2 regions of the Paenibacillus sonchi genome follow, and region 2 is predicted to be linked to the other one. Evidence: riboswitches for the same ligand, from Rfam matches in the RefSeq annotation. Region 2 holds a riboswitch; the other holds the start of a gene.
The links. A riboswitch is a leader RNA that binds a small molecule or an ion and turns the genes downstream of it on or off. The one in region 2 is predicted to bind glycine.
Positions count from the first base shown of each region.

Region 1: it holds a riboswitch for glycine, as region 2 does, so the genes downstream of both, gcvT (glycine cleavage system aminomethyltransferase GcvT) here and JI735_RS08135 (amino acid permease) in region 2, are expected to answer to the same signal.

Region 1 is NZ_CP068595.1:1,253,565-1,261,571, forward strand. It holds gene uvrB (excinuclease ABC subunit UvrB) at 305-2,296, opposite strand; gene JI735_RS05860 (flagellar motor protein) at 2,477-3,262, shown strand; partial or broken gene JI735_RS35360 (flagellar motor protein MotB) at 3,259-4,127, shown strand; gene gcvH (glycine cleavage system protein GcvH) at 4,282-4,674, opposite strand; glycine riboswitch at 4,860-4,956, shown strand; gene gcvT (glycine cleavage system aminomethyltransferase GcvT) at 5,141-6,265, shown strand; gene gcvPA (aminomethyl-transferring glycine dehydrogenase subunit GcvPA) at 6,262-7,614, shown strand; gene gcvPB (aminomethyl-transferring glycine dehydrogenase subunit GcvPB) at 7,611-8,007, shown strand, end outside.
Region 2 is NZ_CP068595.1:1,762,935-1,770,941, forward strand. It holds gene JI735_RS35450 (hypothetical protein) at 1-210, opposite strand, end outside; gene JI735_RS08120 (ArsR/SmtB family transcription factor) at 644-925, shown strand; gene JI735_RS08125 (MFS transporter) at 1,107-2,291, shown strand; gene JI735_RS08130 (C40 family peptidase) at 2,689-3,729, opposite strand; gene JI735_RS08135 (amino acid permease) at 3,860-5,242, opposite strand; glycine riboswitch at 5,412-5,492, opposite strand; gene JI735_RS08140 (AAA family ATPase) at 5,605-6,615, opposite strand; gene pnuC (nicotinamide riboside transporter PnuC) at 6,612-7,289, opposite strand; gene JI735_RS08150 (sensor histidine kinase) at 7,505-8,007, opposite strand, start outside.

The sequences.
Region 1 (8,007 bases), 510 kb from region 2:
TGCACCCTCTGGACACCCGCAAGGCTGCTGGCGAGAGAGCTGGAGAGAATGGACCTAGCTAGTGTGACGAAAGGAGCGCTTGTCCCTACGGGACCGCTGAAATGTGGGCGCTCCAGGGAAAACCGCTGTCCCTTCGGGATGCGCAAAGTGCCTCAACTGCGGGCTGTCCCTTCGGGATGCGCAAAGTGCTTTAAGTGCAGGCTGTCCCTTCGGGATGCGCAAGGGCGACATTTATTTAAAAAGAACGGCCTGGACAGCGCCGTCCTGTACTTGCGGATCAACCAAGAGTGTGGCTGGGGGAGTATTACTCGGCCCGCAGCTCCAGAAGTGCATCGCGCAGCTCGGCGGCGCGCTCGAATTGCAGGTTCTTGGCAGCATCCTTCATCTCAGCCTCCAGACGCTGCATCAGGCTTTGGCGGTCCTTCTTGCTCATCTTGCCTCCCACGCCGGTGAGATACTCTGCTTTGGACTCGGCGACCTTCGTCGCCTCGATGATATCGCGCACTTTCTTGTTGATCGTTGTTGGGGTGATGCCATGCTTCTCGTTGTAGGCAATCTGCGTTTCCCGGCGGCGCTGGGTTTCGGTCATAGCCTTTTCCATGGATTCCGTGATATGGTCACCATACATAATTACCCGGCCGCTGGAGTTGCGGGCCGCACGGCCGATGGTCTGAATCAGCGAACGCTCCGAGCGGAGGAAGCCCTCCTTGTCGGCATCGAGAATCGCAACCAGGGATACCTCGGGCAAATCAAGCCCTTCCCGCAAGAGGTTGATCCCCACAAGAACATGGAAGGTGCCCAGCCGGAGATCGCGCAGAATCGCCATGCGCTCCAGCGTCTTGATGTCGGAATGCATGTAGCGCACCTTGATGCCGATTTCCTTGAAATAATCGGTCAGGTCCTCGGACATTTTCTTCGTCAGAGTTGTAACCAGCACACGCTCGTCACGCTCCACCCGTTCACGGATTTCGCTGATCAGATCATCAATCTGCCCCTCAGTCGGGCGCACCTCGATAATCGGGTCCAAAAGACCGGTAGGACGGATGATCTGCTCAACCATAGTATCGCAGTGCTCCAATTCATATGGGCCGGGTGTGGCTGACACATATACGATCTGATTCACCTTGTCTTCGAATTCCTCAAACTGCAGCGGCCGGTTGTCGAGCGCGGACGGCAGGCGGAAGCCATGCTCAACGAGAACAGTCTTGCGTGCCCGGTCGCCGTTGTACATCGCCCGGATCTGCGGCAAGGTCACATGGGATTCGTCGATTACAATCAGCATGTCATCTGGGAAATAATCCAGCAGTGTATATGGTGTTGCTCCAGGCTCACGGAAGGTAAGCGGTCCGGAATAGTTCTCGATACCTGAACAAAAGCCGACTTCCTTCATCATCTCGATGTCGTAACGGGTGCGCTGCTCCAGCCGCTGGGCCTCCAGCAGCTTGCCGGCGTCCCGGAGTACGGCCAGCCGTTCTTCCAGTTCCCGCTCAATATTGACAAGAGCCACGCGCATCGTTTCCTCTTGGGTAACAAAGTGGGAGGCCGGGAAAATCGCCACATGGTCGCGTTCCCCGATCAACTCTCCGGTCAACACGTCAATTTCGGTAATGCGCTCGATCTCATCACCGAACAGCTCTACACGGATAGCATGCTCGCCCTGCGAGGCCGGGAAAATCTCTACCACATCACCGCGCACACGAAATGTGCCCCGCACAAAGTTAATGTCGTTGCGCTGATACTGGATATCCACGAGCCGGCTCAGTATCTGGTTCCGAGGCTTCTCCATCCCCACCCGCAGCGACAGCAGCAGGCTTCCATATTCCTTCGGCGAGCCGAGGCCGTAAATGCAGGAGACGCTGGCGACAATAATAACGTCACGCCGTTCGAACAAGGAACTGGTCGCGGAGTGACGCAGCTTATCTATTTCTTCATTGATGCTGGAATCTTTCTCGATGTAGGTGTCGGAGGAGGGAATGTACGCCTCTGGCTGGTAGTAATCATAGTAACTGACGAAGTAGTCTACCGAATTGCTTGGAAAAAACTCCTTGAACTCACTCGCCAGCTGGGCAGCCAGCGTCTTGTTGTGTGCAATAACCAGCGTAGGCCGGTTCAGCTTGGAAATCATTTGTGCGATGGTAAAGGTCTTCCCTGTACCGGTCGCTCCCAGCAGCGTCTGGTGCTTCTTGCCCTGCCGGATGCCGTCTACTAATTCTTGTATGGCATGAGGCTGATCGCCCTGGGGTGTATACTCAGACTCCAATTGAAAAGTCTGCGTACTGACGACAATATCACTCATTTGCCCGTCTCCCCTCTATCGTCTAAAATATATGAATATATTATAATTGTGGCCCGATGATTCTCTCTCCATACTGCTCTGAAATATATGGAAGATAAGAATACTTGTTCCCGTTTATTATACAGTGTTGCCCAGATTCATGCAAACCATAATATATAGAAATTTAAGGAGCTTGAACTAATGGATATCACTTCAATTATCGGCCTGCTGGCCGGTCTGGCTGCGCTGGTCGGCGGCTTTTTTTGGGAAGGCGGAAGCCTGTCCGGGCTGCTCCAGCTGAATGCAGCGCTTATTGTATTCGGAGGTACGCTTGCCGCCGTAATGGTCAGCTTCCCGGCCTCCAGACTGCGTTCCGTGCCTGCGGCGCTGCGGCTGGCTTTTGGCAGACATGCGGACACTACGGAAGAACAAGCCGAAGAGCTGATCTCCATGGCAGCCGTGACAAGACGCAGCGGTGTACTGGCTCTGGAGAAGCGAGCCGAAGAGCATCCCGACCCCTTTACCAGCGAGGGTCTTATGCTCATTGTTGACGGTACAGACCCCGAACAGGTCCGGCAGATTCTGGAGCTGGAGATGGACGCCAAGGAGCTGAAATACGAAGGCTATGCCAAAATTTTTGAAGCCGCAGGCGGTTATGCGCCCACCATGGGCATCATCGGCACGGTCATGGGGCTGATTCGCGTACTCAGCAATCTTACCGATCCCTCCAATTTGGGAGCATCGATCGCAGTTGCCTTTACGGCAACGCTGTATGGTGTAGCCAGTGCTAATCTAATATTTTTACCCATTGCCTCCAAAATCAAATCCCGCAGCCAAAGCGAGCTGGGTTCGATGGAGATGCTTATGGTAGGCATTCTTGCCCTGCAGAACGGGGACCATCCCCAGCTTGTGCGCAAAAAGCTTCGTTCATTCCTGAACAGGTCCGCCGGAGAACGCAGCACCGGCAATACACGAGGCCTGTCATGAGACAAAGAAACCGGAGAAAACCCCGCGCGGGAGGCCGGGAAAGCCGCGACCGCTGGATGATCACCTATGCGGATCTTATTACGCTGCTGCTGATTTTTTTCGTAATTTTGTATGCGATGAGCAGTCTGGACACTCAGAAATTCAATATTGTGACCGGTGCCTTATCGGACACCTTTAAAAGCGGAAATCCGGTGCTGGAGGGGGGAACGGCGTACTGGATGGTCAAAAAGGAATAACGTCCGAAGGAACAGGCAACGGGCAGAAGAGTGAACCCGGAGACGATGCTGAATCCGGTATGAATCAGGAGCAGCAGAATGCAGGCGGCAGCCCGGCAGCCAGCCCCCCTCCAGAAGGCACACCGCCTTCGGCGCGTGAACAAGCCTTCCGCGACCAGGAAGCGAAGCTTGCTGCGCTGATGGGCGTCATCACCAAATATGTTGAAGACAATAACCTGGGCGGCCAGATCTTTGTGGCGGACAAGCCTCAGGGTATCGCAATTACGCTCAGCGACCGCTATCTGTTCGATGCCGGCAGAGCCGAGCTCAAGGCGCCGGCGTTTCCCGCGCTGCGGCAGCTGTCAGGCCTGTTCCGCGGGATTGGAGCCACGATCAGCATCGAAGGCCATACGGATGATACCCCAGTATCGGCAGGCTCACGTTATAATGACAACTGGGAATTGTCCGGTGCCCGCGCCCTTTCGGTGCTGCGCTTCTTTTTAGATAATGAGGGGCTCAGTCCCGGTAAGTTTCAGTATGCCGGGTATGCGGATACCCGTCCTGCTGTCAGCAACTCCACCCCGGAAGGCCGGCAGAAAAACCGCCGCGTTGAGATTACAGTCCTGCGGCAGCTTCAGGAAGAAGAGTAGCTCACCTGTCAACTCAGAGAGCAGCAGGACTTCTCCTCCCGGTATTCCACATTAAAATATCACAAAAAGACAGACCTCACACATTAGTTACACTTAATGTGATGAGAAAGGTCTGCCTTTTTGGTGAGCCGGAAAACCGCTGTCTTCCGGGTATTTATTCCCCGATTAATTCGCGGTAAGCTGCCGCATCAAGCAGCCCGGACGCCGCTTCCGCAAACTCCCCGCTGATTTCCAGCTCAAAAATCCATCCGCCGCTGTACGGCTGATCGTTAATCAATTCCGGGCTGGCTTCCAGTGTGTCATTGATTTTGGTCACAGTTCCCGATACCGGGGAGTAAAGCTCCGACACCGTCTTGACGGATTCAATGCTGCCCACGCTGTCGCCCGCAGAGATAGCCGCCCCAACCTCAGGAAATTCCACAAATACGATATCGCCAAGCAGATGCTGGGCATGATCCGTTATCCCGATACGCACTACGCGCCCTTCACCCTGCTGCGCCCATTCGTGCTCTTCGCTGTACAGCAGGTTGTCTAGCACTTCACTCATTCTTAAGCCGCCTCTTTTCCAAATTTGGAGTTTGTAAAATTAGTTATAGACTAAGTTATCGCGCCGCTCAATGTCAATATAACTAACAGGAAAATAAAATTTGTCATCTTTTTGACGTTTTTTTGTTGACAGCGGAGTTGTATACCCGGTTTAATGGAGTCAGTAGAAAACAATACGGTTTGCGAATGATGGCATAGGGAGAGACTGTCTCACAGGAAGACAGCGCCGAAGGAGTAAGCCCGGGAGGGTGAATCTCTCAGGCAAAAGGACCTTTGCCGGACGCATCTCTGGAGAGCTATCGGGACTCTGCCTCGCAGGGTCCGGATCACCAACGGGGAAACCTGCACGCCGGGCGGCAGGGTAACTCTCAGGTACCAAGGACAGAGCGAAGGACTTATATGCGGGTTATGCATATTTGTCCTTTGCCTGTCCTTTTTCGCATGTAATCAGACAAGGGAGTGAGCAGATGGAAGCTTTGAAAAGAACGCCTTTTTACGATCTCTACTCCGCCTACGCGGAGTCCAGATGTATTGATTTCGGCGGCTGGGAGCTGCCGGTGCAGTTCACGGGAATCGTGAAGGAGCATGAGGCCGTCCGCCAGCAGGCCGGACTGTTCGATGTATCGCATATGGGTGAATTCATGGTCAGCGGCAGCGGCTCTGAAGCCTTCCTGCAGCTGATGACCACCAACGATGTCAGCCGTCTTCAGGATGGCGGTGCGCAGTATACGCTGATGCTCTACCCAACCGGCGGAGTCGTCGATGATCTCCTGGTCTACCGCCTCGGCGAAGAGCGATACATGCTGGTCGTCAACGCCTCCAATATCGATAAGGATTTCCAGTGGCTGCAGGAGCATCTTACCGCTGAATTCAGCGGAGTGACGCTGACAAATGTCTCGGATGAGACGCTGCTGCTCGCGCTGCAGGGCCCTCTGGCCGAGACGATCCTGGCCGAAGTGACCTCAGCTCCCATCGCAGAGCTTGCCCCCTTCCATTTCATTGAGCGCGCCGTAGTCTGCGGCGTAGAGGTCCTGCTCTCCCGCACCGGATATACCGGGGAGGACGGATTCGAGCTGTACGCCCCGCTGGACACAGCGGCTGTGCTGTGGAACGGCCTGCTTGCCGCAGGCGCCCCGCACGGCCTGACTCCCGCCGGGCTTGGCGCACGCGATACGCTGCGTTTTGAAGCAAAGCTGCCGCTGTACGGCCAGGAGCTGTCGGCGGATATTACACCGCTGGAAGCCGGAGTCCAGTTCTTCGTGAAGTTGGACAAAGCCGGTTTCATCGGCAGAGACGCGCTGCTGAAGCAGAAGGAATCCGGACTGCCCCGCCGCCTCGTAGGCCTCGAAATGATCGACCGCGGCATTCCGCGCTCCCATTATCCGGTCTATGCGGATGGTGTCAAGATCGGGGAGGTTACCACAGGCACACAGTCCCCGACACTGAAACGCAATCTGGGCCTTGCCCTGTTGGATGCCGCCTATACAGAAACCGGAACAGAGGTTTATGTGGAGATCCGCGGCAAGCAGCTTAAGGCGGCCGTGGTCAAAACGCCATTTTATAAAAAGAGCCAAGGAGTGAAGCCGCAATGAAGCACCGTTATCTGCCGATGACTGAACAAGACCGCAAGGAGATGATGGAAGCTGTCGGGATTCAGTCCGTGGAGGAGCTGTTCGCCGATATCCCGCAATCCGTCCGCTATCAGGGAACGATGCCGATGTCAGAGGCGCTGGATGAATACACCTTGCTGCGCCATATGAAAGAGTTGTCCGACAAAAACGCCAGCTTCGACACCCACGCCAGCTTCCTCGGCGCCGGGCTGTATGACCACCATATCCCCGTTGTCATTAATCATGTCATTTCCCGCTCGGAATTCTATACGGCATACACGCCTTATCAGCCGGAGATCAGCCAGGGCGAGCTGCAGGCGGTCTTTGAATTCCAGTCCTATATCTGTGAGCTGACCGGCATGAAGGTCGCCAATGCCAGTATGTACGATGGCGCGACCGCCTTCTCGGAGGCCGCTGTGCTTGCCGCCGGTGCGACAAAACGCAAAAAGCTGGTCGTCTCCCGGACCGTACATCCGGAAGCCCGCCAGGTGCTGCGCACCTCTGCAGGGGCTTGGGGCCTGGATGTTGTAGAAATAGACTACAAAGACGGAGTGACGGATGGGGCGAAACTCGCCGCCGCAATTGACGGCGACACAGCTGCCGTGCTCGTGCAGTCGCCGAACTTCTTCGGCGCGATAGAAGACCTGGGCGCCATTGAGCCGCTGATCCATGCCGTCAAAGGCCTGCTCGTGGTCAGCGCCAACCCGCTGGCTCTCGGCATCCTCGAATCGCCGGGCAAGCTTGGCGCCGACATCGTAGTCGGTGACGCGCAGCCGCTTGGCATTCCGGCTTCACTCGGCGGACCAACCTGCGGCTTCTTTGCCGTAGCCGAGCCGCTCATGCGCCGCATGCCGGGCCGGATTGTCGGCCAGACCGTTGACCGGAACGGCAAGCGCGGCTTCGTGCTGACGCTGCAGGCCCGCGAGCAGCATATCCGCCGCGAAAAAGCGACCTCCAACATCTGCTCCAACCAGGCGCTGCTTGCGCTGTGCGCTTCCGTCTATCTGTCCGTAATGGGCAAAGAGGGCATGCGCGAGGTTGGGGAGCTGAACATCCGCAAGAGCCATTACGCAGCCGGCAAGCTCGGGGAGCTGGCCGGTGCTGCCCTGGCGTTTACCGCACCGTTCTTCAATGAATTTGTCCTGAAGCTGCCGGAAGGCGCAAGCGTCAGCGGGATCAATGCCAAGCTGCTGGAGCAAGGCTACCTTGGCGGCTATGATCTGGGCCGGGATTATCCTGAGCTGGCCGGACATATGCTGGTTGCCGTGACCGAGAAACGAAGCAAAACGGAAATTGACCAATTTAGAGGCGCACTGGAGGGCTGTATATGAAACCGGAGCAAAGTCTGATCTTCGAGCTTAGCCGTCCCGGCCGCTCGGCCTATTCCCTGCCGCAGTGCGATGTTCCGCAGGAAGAAAGCATCGATGCGCTGATTCCGGCAGGGCTGCTGCGCAGCGAGCCGGCAGTCTTGCCGGAGGTATCGGAGGTGGATGTCATCCGCCACTACACCGCGCTTTCCCGCCGCAACTTCGGCGTCGACAACGGCTTTTATCCGCTCGGCTCCTGCACGATGAAATACAATCCGAAGATTAATGAGGATGTCGCCCGCTTCCCCGGCCTGGCCAAGATTCACCCGTACCAGCCGGAGGAGAGCATTCAGGGTGCACTCGAACTGATGCATACGCTGCAAAAGGATCTGGCGGCCCTGACCGGCATGGATGCCG
Region 2 (8,007 bases):
GCACCGGATTAGACCGTACAGAATTTGGTTTCGTAGTGCGATATTTTTCAACTTAAAATACAACTGCTCTATCAAAACTGCTTCCTCTGTTGTTAAAAACTCATAGGCTATATCACTTACTGCGCTGATAAACTTAGCGTTATTTTCACGAAGGGGGGCAGTCGTTAGATACCTCATTGATTCCTTGTGAAGCTGTTGATTCAAAGACATATACGCACTCCTTTGATAAACATTGCAATTCCTTCGATAATATAGATCTTATTTCCATTATAAAGATCGTTTGTCCCTAATCTACCTACTTTTTACCCGATTTCTGGAACTTCGTTATCCCAATACCCACATGTTACCCGAGAAAGATTTTTCTCTTCACCAATTCCACACTCATAAGCGTTTTTTACCAATATTTTGCCCTGCTTATGATGCGGTTCTCCTTAACGGTTCTATCGGCGAAAATAGAGCCGAAGCGCTTTGGTGAACGCTTCGGCCACACTTAAAAGTGGGCATTTTCTCGGACGAGGTAAGGTGACACTTTCCCAGACGATTGACAAACAGCCAAATCTTCACTTTACACCGCAGTCATTAGGTGGTAATATCATTTCTATAATTCCATAAATATAGAAATGATGGTGGAAAGGAGAATTTAATGGCTGATGTAGATCACGATCTGGTGCAAGCTGTCAAAGTATACAAGGCTCTAGGTGAGCCTACACGACTAAAAATTGCCTTAATGCTAATCAAGCAAGAGAATCAATGCGTTACCGCGATCGGTGAACAGCTTGGACACGTAGCCGGTTCAACGTTATCCCATCATCTCAAGCAGCTGACGGAATCGGGTTTAATCCAGTCGCAAAAGAATGGTTCGTTTATTCACTACAGCGTTGATCAAGAAGTGGCAAAGAAGTTTGCGCCATATTTACTGGCGTAAATTTTTTTAAGTATCATTTCTATATATTTAGAATTATAGAATACCGAGGGAGGGAAACCATTTTGGAAAAACGCTTGAGCTAGCTAGGCATTAAAGAAAGTACACTGTTAAAAAATTCAATCCTTCATCGTTATAATTTCTACATGTTTAGATATATAGAATTAGAAAGGGGAACAATCAAATGATTAAATCGTGGAAAGTTTATATTTTAGCGATTATAAGTTTTTTAGTGGGAACTTCGGAATTTGTAATTGCCGGGATATTGGATCTAGTTTCCAGAGATGTAGGCGTAACCATTGCTGCTGCCGGCCAACTCATTTCGGTTTATTCCATATCTTACGCGGTTGGTACTCCGATTCTCATTGCGGCTACCTCTAAACTAAGCCGGAGAACACTTATGCTGGCTGCTTTGGCGCTCTTTTTTATAGGGAATTTAATTACGGTGGTCTCGACGGGCTATCCGATGCTTGTTGGTGCGAGAGTGATCTTAGCTCTTAGTACAGGTGTCTTTACCGTGGTTGCCCTAACTGTTTCTGCTCAAATTGCCGGACCTGGAAAACAAGGCACCGCCATAGCAACTATCATGATGGGATTTAATCTATCGCTTATTTTAGGCGTTCCTCTGGGAAGAGTTATTGCCAGCACCTACGACTGGAAAATGATTTTTTATGGAATCGGCCTTCTTAGTTTTATCGCGATGCTGGTCATTTTAATGGCTTTGCCAAAGTCGCAGGGAGAGGCAAATGTGCCTCTTAAAGAACAACTCGCCCTGTTGAAAAGGCCGCAGCTATTATTAACCTTGTCGATTAGCTTCTTTTGGATGGTCGGTTATACGATCATTTACACGTTTATTACACCATTTCTGATGAACATTACGGGTATGAGCAATGGGATGGTGAGCATCGCGCTATTTTCATTCGGCATAGCAAGTTTGCTGGGCGCCCAGGCTGGAGGTTATGGTGCGGATAAATTAGGTATTCCGCGTACGCTGAATGGAAGCTTAATGATCCACGCTGGTATTTTGATCCTTATGTCTCTCTTAGCCCATACATCTATAGCTGTCTTTCCGTTGCTGCTGTTATGGTCGTTTTTTGCTTGGTCTACGGGTCCCATTCAACAAGTTTATATGATTAGCTTGGCACCAAGCGCAGCGGGCATTCTTCTGAGCTTGAATACATCATTCATCCAGTTGGGGATTGCTGTCGGAGCTGCCATTGGCGGTCTTGTTGTGGAAATATTCTCCTTACAATCAATCGGCGTGGCTGGCGCAATTGGTGTTGCAATCGCACTCCTTCCGGCTATATTATCGTTCTCGATGCGAAGTCAGTCTCCGAATGGCATACAATCCGTCACAAGCAAACAATGAAACAATGCGTACAATTACACGAACAAGCAGCGGTATGCCGCTGCTTGTTCGTGGTTTTCTATCTCCGTTTCCATTTCCTCCATTCTCGCTAAAACGGCGGAGGAGACTTTTGCTTTCCGCAAGTAAAACCCTCTCATACCGTATCGTTCTGTAACCCTAAAAAGTAACGGCAAGTTTTAAGGCCATCCTATGTGGGGATGGCCTCTCTTTGCTGTCGCCTGATTCGTCCAATTATAACTTTCTTGCCCAGATAATGCTGAATCCGGCATCTGACAGCCAACCGTAGACTTGCGATTGTGTTGGAATATGCTTTAGTGTAATTGTTTTACTATTCCAAGAATGTGCATTGCTGCATAAATAACAAATTTATCGGTGAAGGACTTTAGGTGCTACCCTATTATAAAATTCTGCGGGCGGTTACGAACCGCTTCTTCCATTGCCCGTCGAAGGCCTCCACATGCACGTTAAGCTTGGTTGAGTATGTATGCAGGAGCTGATTATTCCCGGCGTATATCGCTACATGGCCGATGTCCAAACCGCGTGCGCTGAAGAACAGCAGGTCACCCGGACGCAGCCCGTCCAGCCCGACCTCCTTGCCTTTCTTCGCCTGGTCATAGGACACACGGGGGAGCTCGATGGACAGGGTATCCTCGAATACGCGCTTCACAAAGGAAGAGCAGTCGAAGGTCGCGGTCTGGTCTGGTGAAGCGCCGAACTCATACGGCGTGCCGAGGAAGGTCTTGCCGTAAGCGATCAGAGCATCCGCTTGCTTATCCGCAAGCGAACTGCTGGTGTAATCGGTATATTTCGGTTTGGCAGAGATGTATCCCGTCTGGTTGTCCCCGGTCTTCACCTTCAACCACAGGGCATCGACAACGCTCACCACATGCACCTTCGTACCTGCGGAGAGCAGTTCCGGACTTACGGGAGCGCTCTTCGCATCCGGTAAGCTGCGCAGGTTGACTCCATGGAGAATTGAGGTTTCATAAATAATCCCGGAAGAGATTTGCACGGATTGGGTGCCGGGCACCCAGTCTACCTTGTTGCCCAAGGCTTCGCTGACGAAGCGCAGCGGGATCATTGCCGTATTTTCGGCAATTTGACCAGGAGCCGCCAGACTCAGTGTCTGCCCGTTCAGCTCGGCAGTCAACGCTCCCATCCGGTACGTAAGCGTGGTATCCGCCTTGATTGCGGTGACCGTTTTATCCACGTTGTTCCAGGACAGCTTGGCCCCTTGTGCTTCAAACAATCCGCGCATCGGTACTAACACTGTACCGTTTAGATTCAGCGGCTGGACTCCGGATTGAAGCCGCTGTCCGTCCAGATAGACGGAGATTGCCCGGGCCTCGGCCTGCGGCCGGGCATCTGCATGGACAACGCCGGAGGAATAGAGTGAAAGGGCTAACAGAGACAGAAGTGCAGCATTGCGCTTATCCATATGTTCATCACCTTTTGTATAGATTTGTACCTATACAGTTGGACGAAGCAGAAGCAAAATGGTTTTGTGGTAAATGATGGCACCCTGACAACATGGATTAACCCGAAAGCCACTGTAAAGGGATTGCCGGCTATCTTTCCATAGGCTTAAACCCTTGGATATTTGTTTTTTCCCTCTTTCTTCTATTCATAGAATACAAAACAAACAATAGAATAAACCATAGCGGCGTCAACAATAAGGCCGGGCGCGTTTCTTCAGCAAACAGCATAATAATGAGGATTGCAGCAAACAACGCAAGGACAACATAATTAATAAAGGGAGTCAACGGGGCTTTAAATTTTGATTTGGCCTGCAATTCCGGCTTTGTTTTCTTATACCGCAAATGACAGATTAGAATGACACCCCAGACCCAGATGAAACAGATGGCACTAATGGTGGTCACGATTCCAAAGGCAGTTTCCGGAATAAGCTTACTCAAAAGAGCGCCAACCGACAAGACAAGCGTAGATATGAGCAAAGCGTTGCTTGGCACATGGTTTTTATTCAGCTTGGCAAAATGGGCGGGAGCCTGCTCATTCCTGCTCAAATTATATAGAATCCGGCTTGTGGAGAACATCCCGCTGTTGCAGGCAGATGCGGCTGAAGTTAATACGACAAAGTTAATAATGCCTGCGGCAATGGGAATCCCCACTAAACTGAATGTTTTTACAAAAGGGCTTTCTGCCGGAGTCAGTTCCGTCCATGCGTTGATGGATAATAGGGCAATAATCGCACCCACGTAGAAAAACAGAATTCTTAAAGGGATTTTATTAATCGCCGACGGAATGCTTTTTTCCGGATTTGCGGTTTCCGCTGCCGATACACCCACCAATTCCACACCGACAAAGGCGAACACAACCATTTGAAAGGAAAGCAAAAAGCCTGAAATTCCGTTGGGGAATACTCCCCCATGTGTCCAAATATTGCTAAGAGCCACTGTTCCGGCATCTGTTTTAAATCCAATTACCACCAAAATAACCCCAATGGCAATCAATGCGAGGATAGTCACTACCTTAATTAAGGCAAACCAAAATTCCAATTCGCCAAAATTTTTGACAGTTAATAAGTTGAGTCCTAATAAAATGATTAAGCAGATGACGGCAGGGACCCATTGCGGGATATCAAACCAATACTGGACATACACGCCAACAGCGATAATATCAGCCATCGCCGTCATGATCCAACAAAACCAATAGGTCCATCCGGTTACAAACGCCGCCCGCGGTCCAAGATAGTCTTCGGCAATGTCTGTAAAGGATTGATAACCTGCTTTAGACAACAGAAGTTCTCCCAAAGCCCTCATCACAAAAAAAACGGCGATCCCCACAATCAAATACGCAAAGATGATGGATGGCCCTGCCAGTTGTATCGCTTTGCCCGATCCTAAAAATAATCCGGTGCCGATGGTCCCGCCAATTGCAATAAGCTGAACATGCCGATTCTCTAAATCCCTCTTTAGTTCTTGTGGTGCCACTTCGAACTCCCCCTCTAAATCTAAATAATTTTTCCATGTGAAAAGATGAACAAGAAATGCTGACAATAAAAAAAGAGACTGGATGGGCTCCAATCTCTCAAGGTCATAAGAATAATAAATAAAATACATAAGTGATTCTGACGGTGATCAGAACAACAAATGAATTATCCAGTACTCTTCTGTCCTTTTGCCTGAGATTATGAACCCTTCGGCGCCGGGGAATCCCCACGGTCTCTCCAGAAGCTGCTCCTGCTATAGTGTGATCCATAGCAATCATAGCTTTTAGCTTTTTAGTTTTTTGATGTCAACTTCGTGTAAATATTTTTCAATAGTAATCATAGCCGGCTCTTTTGTCAATAACATTAATTACCTCGCTCGCCAAAATAATTAGAGTAAGGCTCGAACTTTGCCAACACTTCATCTACCTTGCACATCCGTTCTTCAAGGCTGCCCCGGAGCGTAATATAGGGAATCCGCCGTTCCTTCAAGTCTGCAATGATCTGCTTATGGAAAACATGCCGCTTCTGATTCCCGCTGCGGTCCCATGTATCCTCGTAAGGAATATCATCGTCGCACAGGAAAAAAAGGTCATAACGCTGCGCATTTTCCAAGGCGATCCGGGTTAAGTGTTCAGGCGCCCGGCCGTGGTAATCCAGGGCAAACATATAAGTCGTGATCGCATTGGTATCGACAAAAAGATATTTATTCGCTTGCAGTAAAGCCTGCTCTTCGCGATCTATATGGCCTACAGCGATTTCATCGAACGCCTTGAGGCCGATTCTGCGGTCCACCTGATGCTCCGTCCAATAATCGCGTCCGTATTCGCCTGCATAGGTTGTGCAGTACCGCTGTGCTAATGCTTCGGTGATCGTGGATTTCCCCGTCGACATCGCTCCTACAAAAACCACTTTTGTAATGAAGTCCCGATATACGATATCGCTCACATATGCCCGGTACTTGTAAGGATCAGAACGGACCATGGTGGCTGAAACCGGCACCCGCCTGCGGGCTTCATCCACCCGCCGGTCTACTGCTCCCAGAGCGATGCTCATATGCTCTCCGTAGAATTCGCTGGAGTAGAAATGCGTCACTTGCTCACCGTTCAGCAGCCCCAGAATATATTGCTCTTCCCTTATCTCATGCTCCCGGTCGTCCGAATACCCGTCCGGACCATCCCAGGCTTCGATCACCCGGACCGCCGGGTAGAGCTTGCGAATCCAGTTCGCCCGGATATGCAGTGGGATCGTTGTCACCGTCGTCTCATAGATCACTACAATCAGTTCATCGACCTCCTGCAGCGCCGTCTCGATCATGAACTGATGCCCTTTATGCAGCGGGGCGAACTTCCCAAGCGTTAAACCAAGTGTCTTCATGCCGCCACCTCCCTGGCTCCCTTGTTCCAATTGTAGTAGCCGTATACAGCGTTAATCAGATACGCGCTCCACATGACAATCATCAGCAGGCCTTCCCCGCTCCCCTCCAGCATTCGAATCACCCACAGCAGTACCGTGAACATATTGAGGACGATATAGACCAGCCATTGTTCCTTGAATCTTCGAACCATCAGAAGTGTAGCCACAACGGATAACACTGTCGTAATAGCATCAATATACGGTGAATTCTGCCCAGGTATGAAAGATAATCCGAAGCCCAGCAGCAGGCAGCCTGCGATGCAAACCGCTCCCACAAGAAGCAGACCCTTAAGCTCCAATTGGCGCATGGACAGCTTGCCGTGATTGCTGTTATTTTTCCACATGTAGAAGCCGACGACATTCATAGGAACAAAGAAAAGCAGATTGAGCATAACCTCGCCAAACAAACCGTTGACGTAAGCCAAGTATGCATAACCGACCGTATTGTACATGCCAAACACATAACTCATCAGGTTGCCTTTCGCCGCGAGCACCACGCACAGCACCCCGGTGACAAAGACCGTAAATCCGAATAAAGAATCCTTGGAAATCACCGTGAACCCTACAGCAATTGCGGTAAATAACACCAGCCACGACAATTCAAACAGATTCCAGCCGCCCCACGATTTATTCACTTGCATCCCCTCCGCTTCCACCCGATTTGTGCATCATAAAATCAGTTGCATCTTACTCACAACATGATAATAACATATTATTAATATCATTGAAAGTAAAAATGCAACTTTCTCAATATCATTGGAAATGATCTAACGTTAGCTCTTCATGAACATTTCAGAGAGGAATATAGAGAGTGGAATACGCTGGGGGTAATTAAAATATTGGACATCAACTACACCGCTTCCCCTGCTATAGTAAGCTTCCAACGGCAGGTCATCGTTAAGTTGCCTCCGTGCAGCTCCGCTGTCAGTGTGCCGTTCATCTTGTCCATGAGGCTTTTGGCGATGGAAAGGCCAAGTCCCGATCCTTGGGCGGACCGGGTGCGGTCGACCGTATAGAAGCGGTCGAATAGCAGCCTTACATCGATGTCGGTTAATTCCTTCGCTTCGTTCACGATCCTCAATTCGGCTGTCTTCTCCCTGTGCTCGAAGCAGATTTCCACATGACCAGCCGCATGCTTGACCGTGTTGATAAGCAAATTCTCAACGACTCTCCGTACGGCCGATTCGTCGGCATATACAGCCACCGCTTCCTGCGGCAGCCGGATATCCGGTGTAATGTTCCGTTCGTTGAAGCTGTCGTAGAAACCGACCAGAATGTCTGACAGGAGGACATTCATTTCAATCCGCTCGGTCTTAAGCTGATAATCCGAAGATTCGATTAAGGACAGCTCGA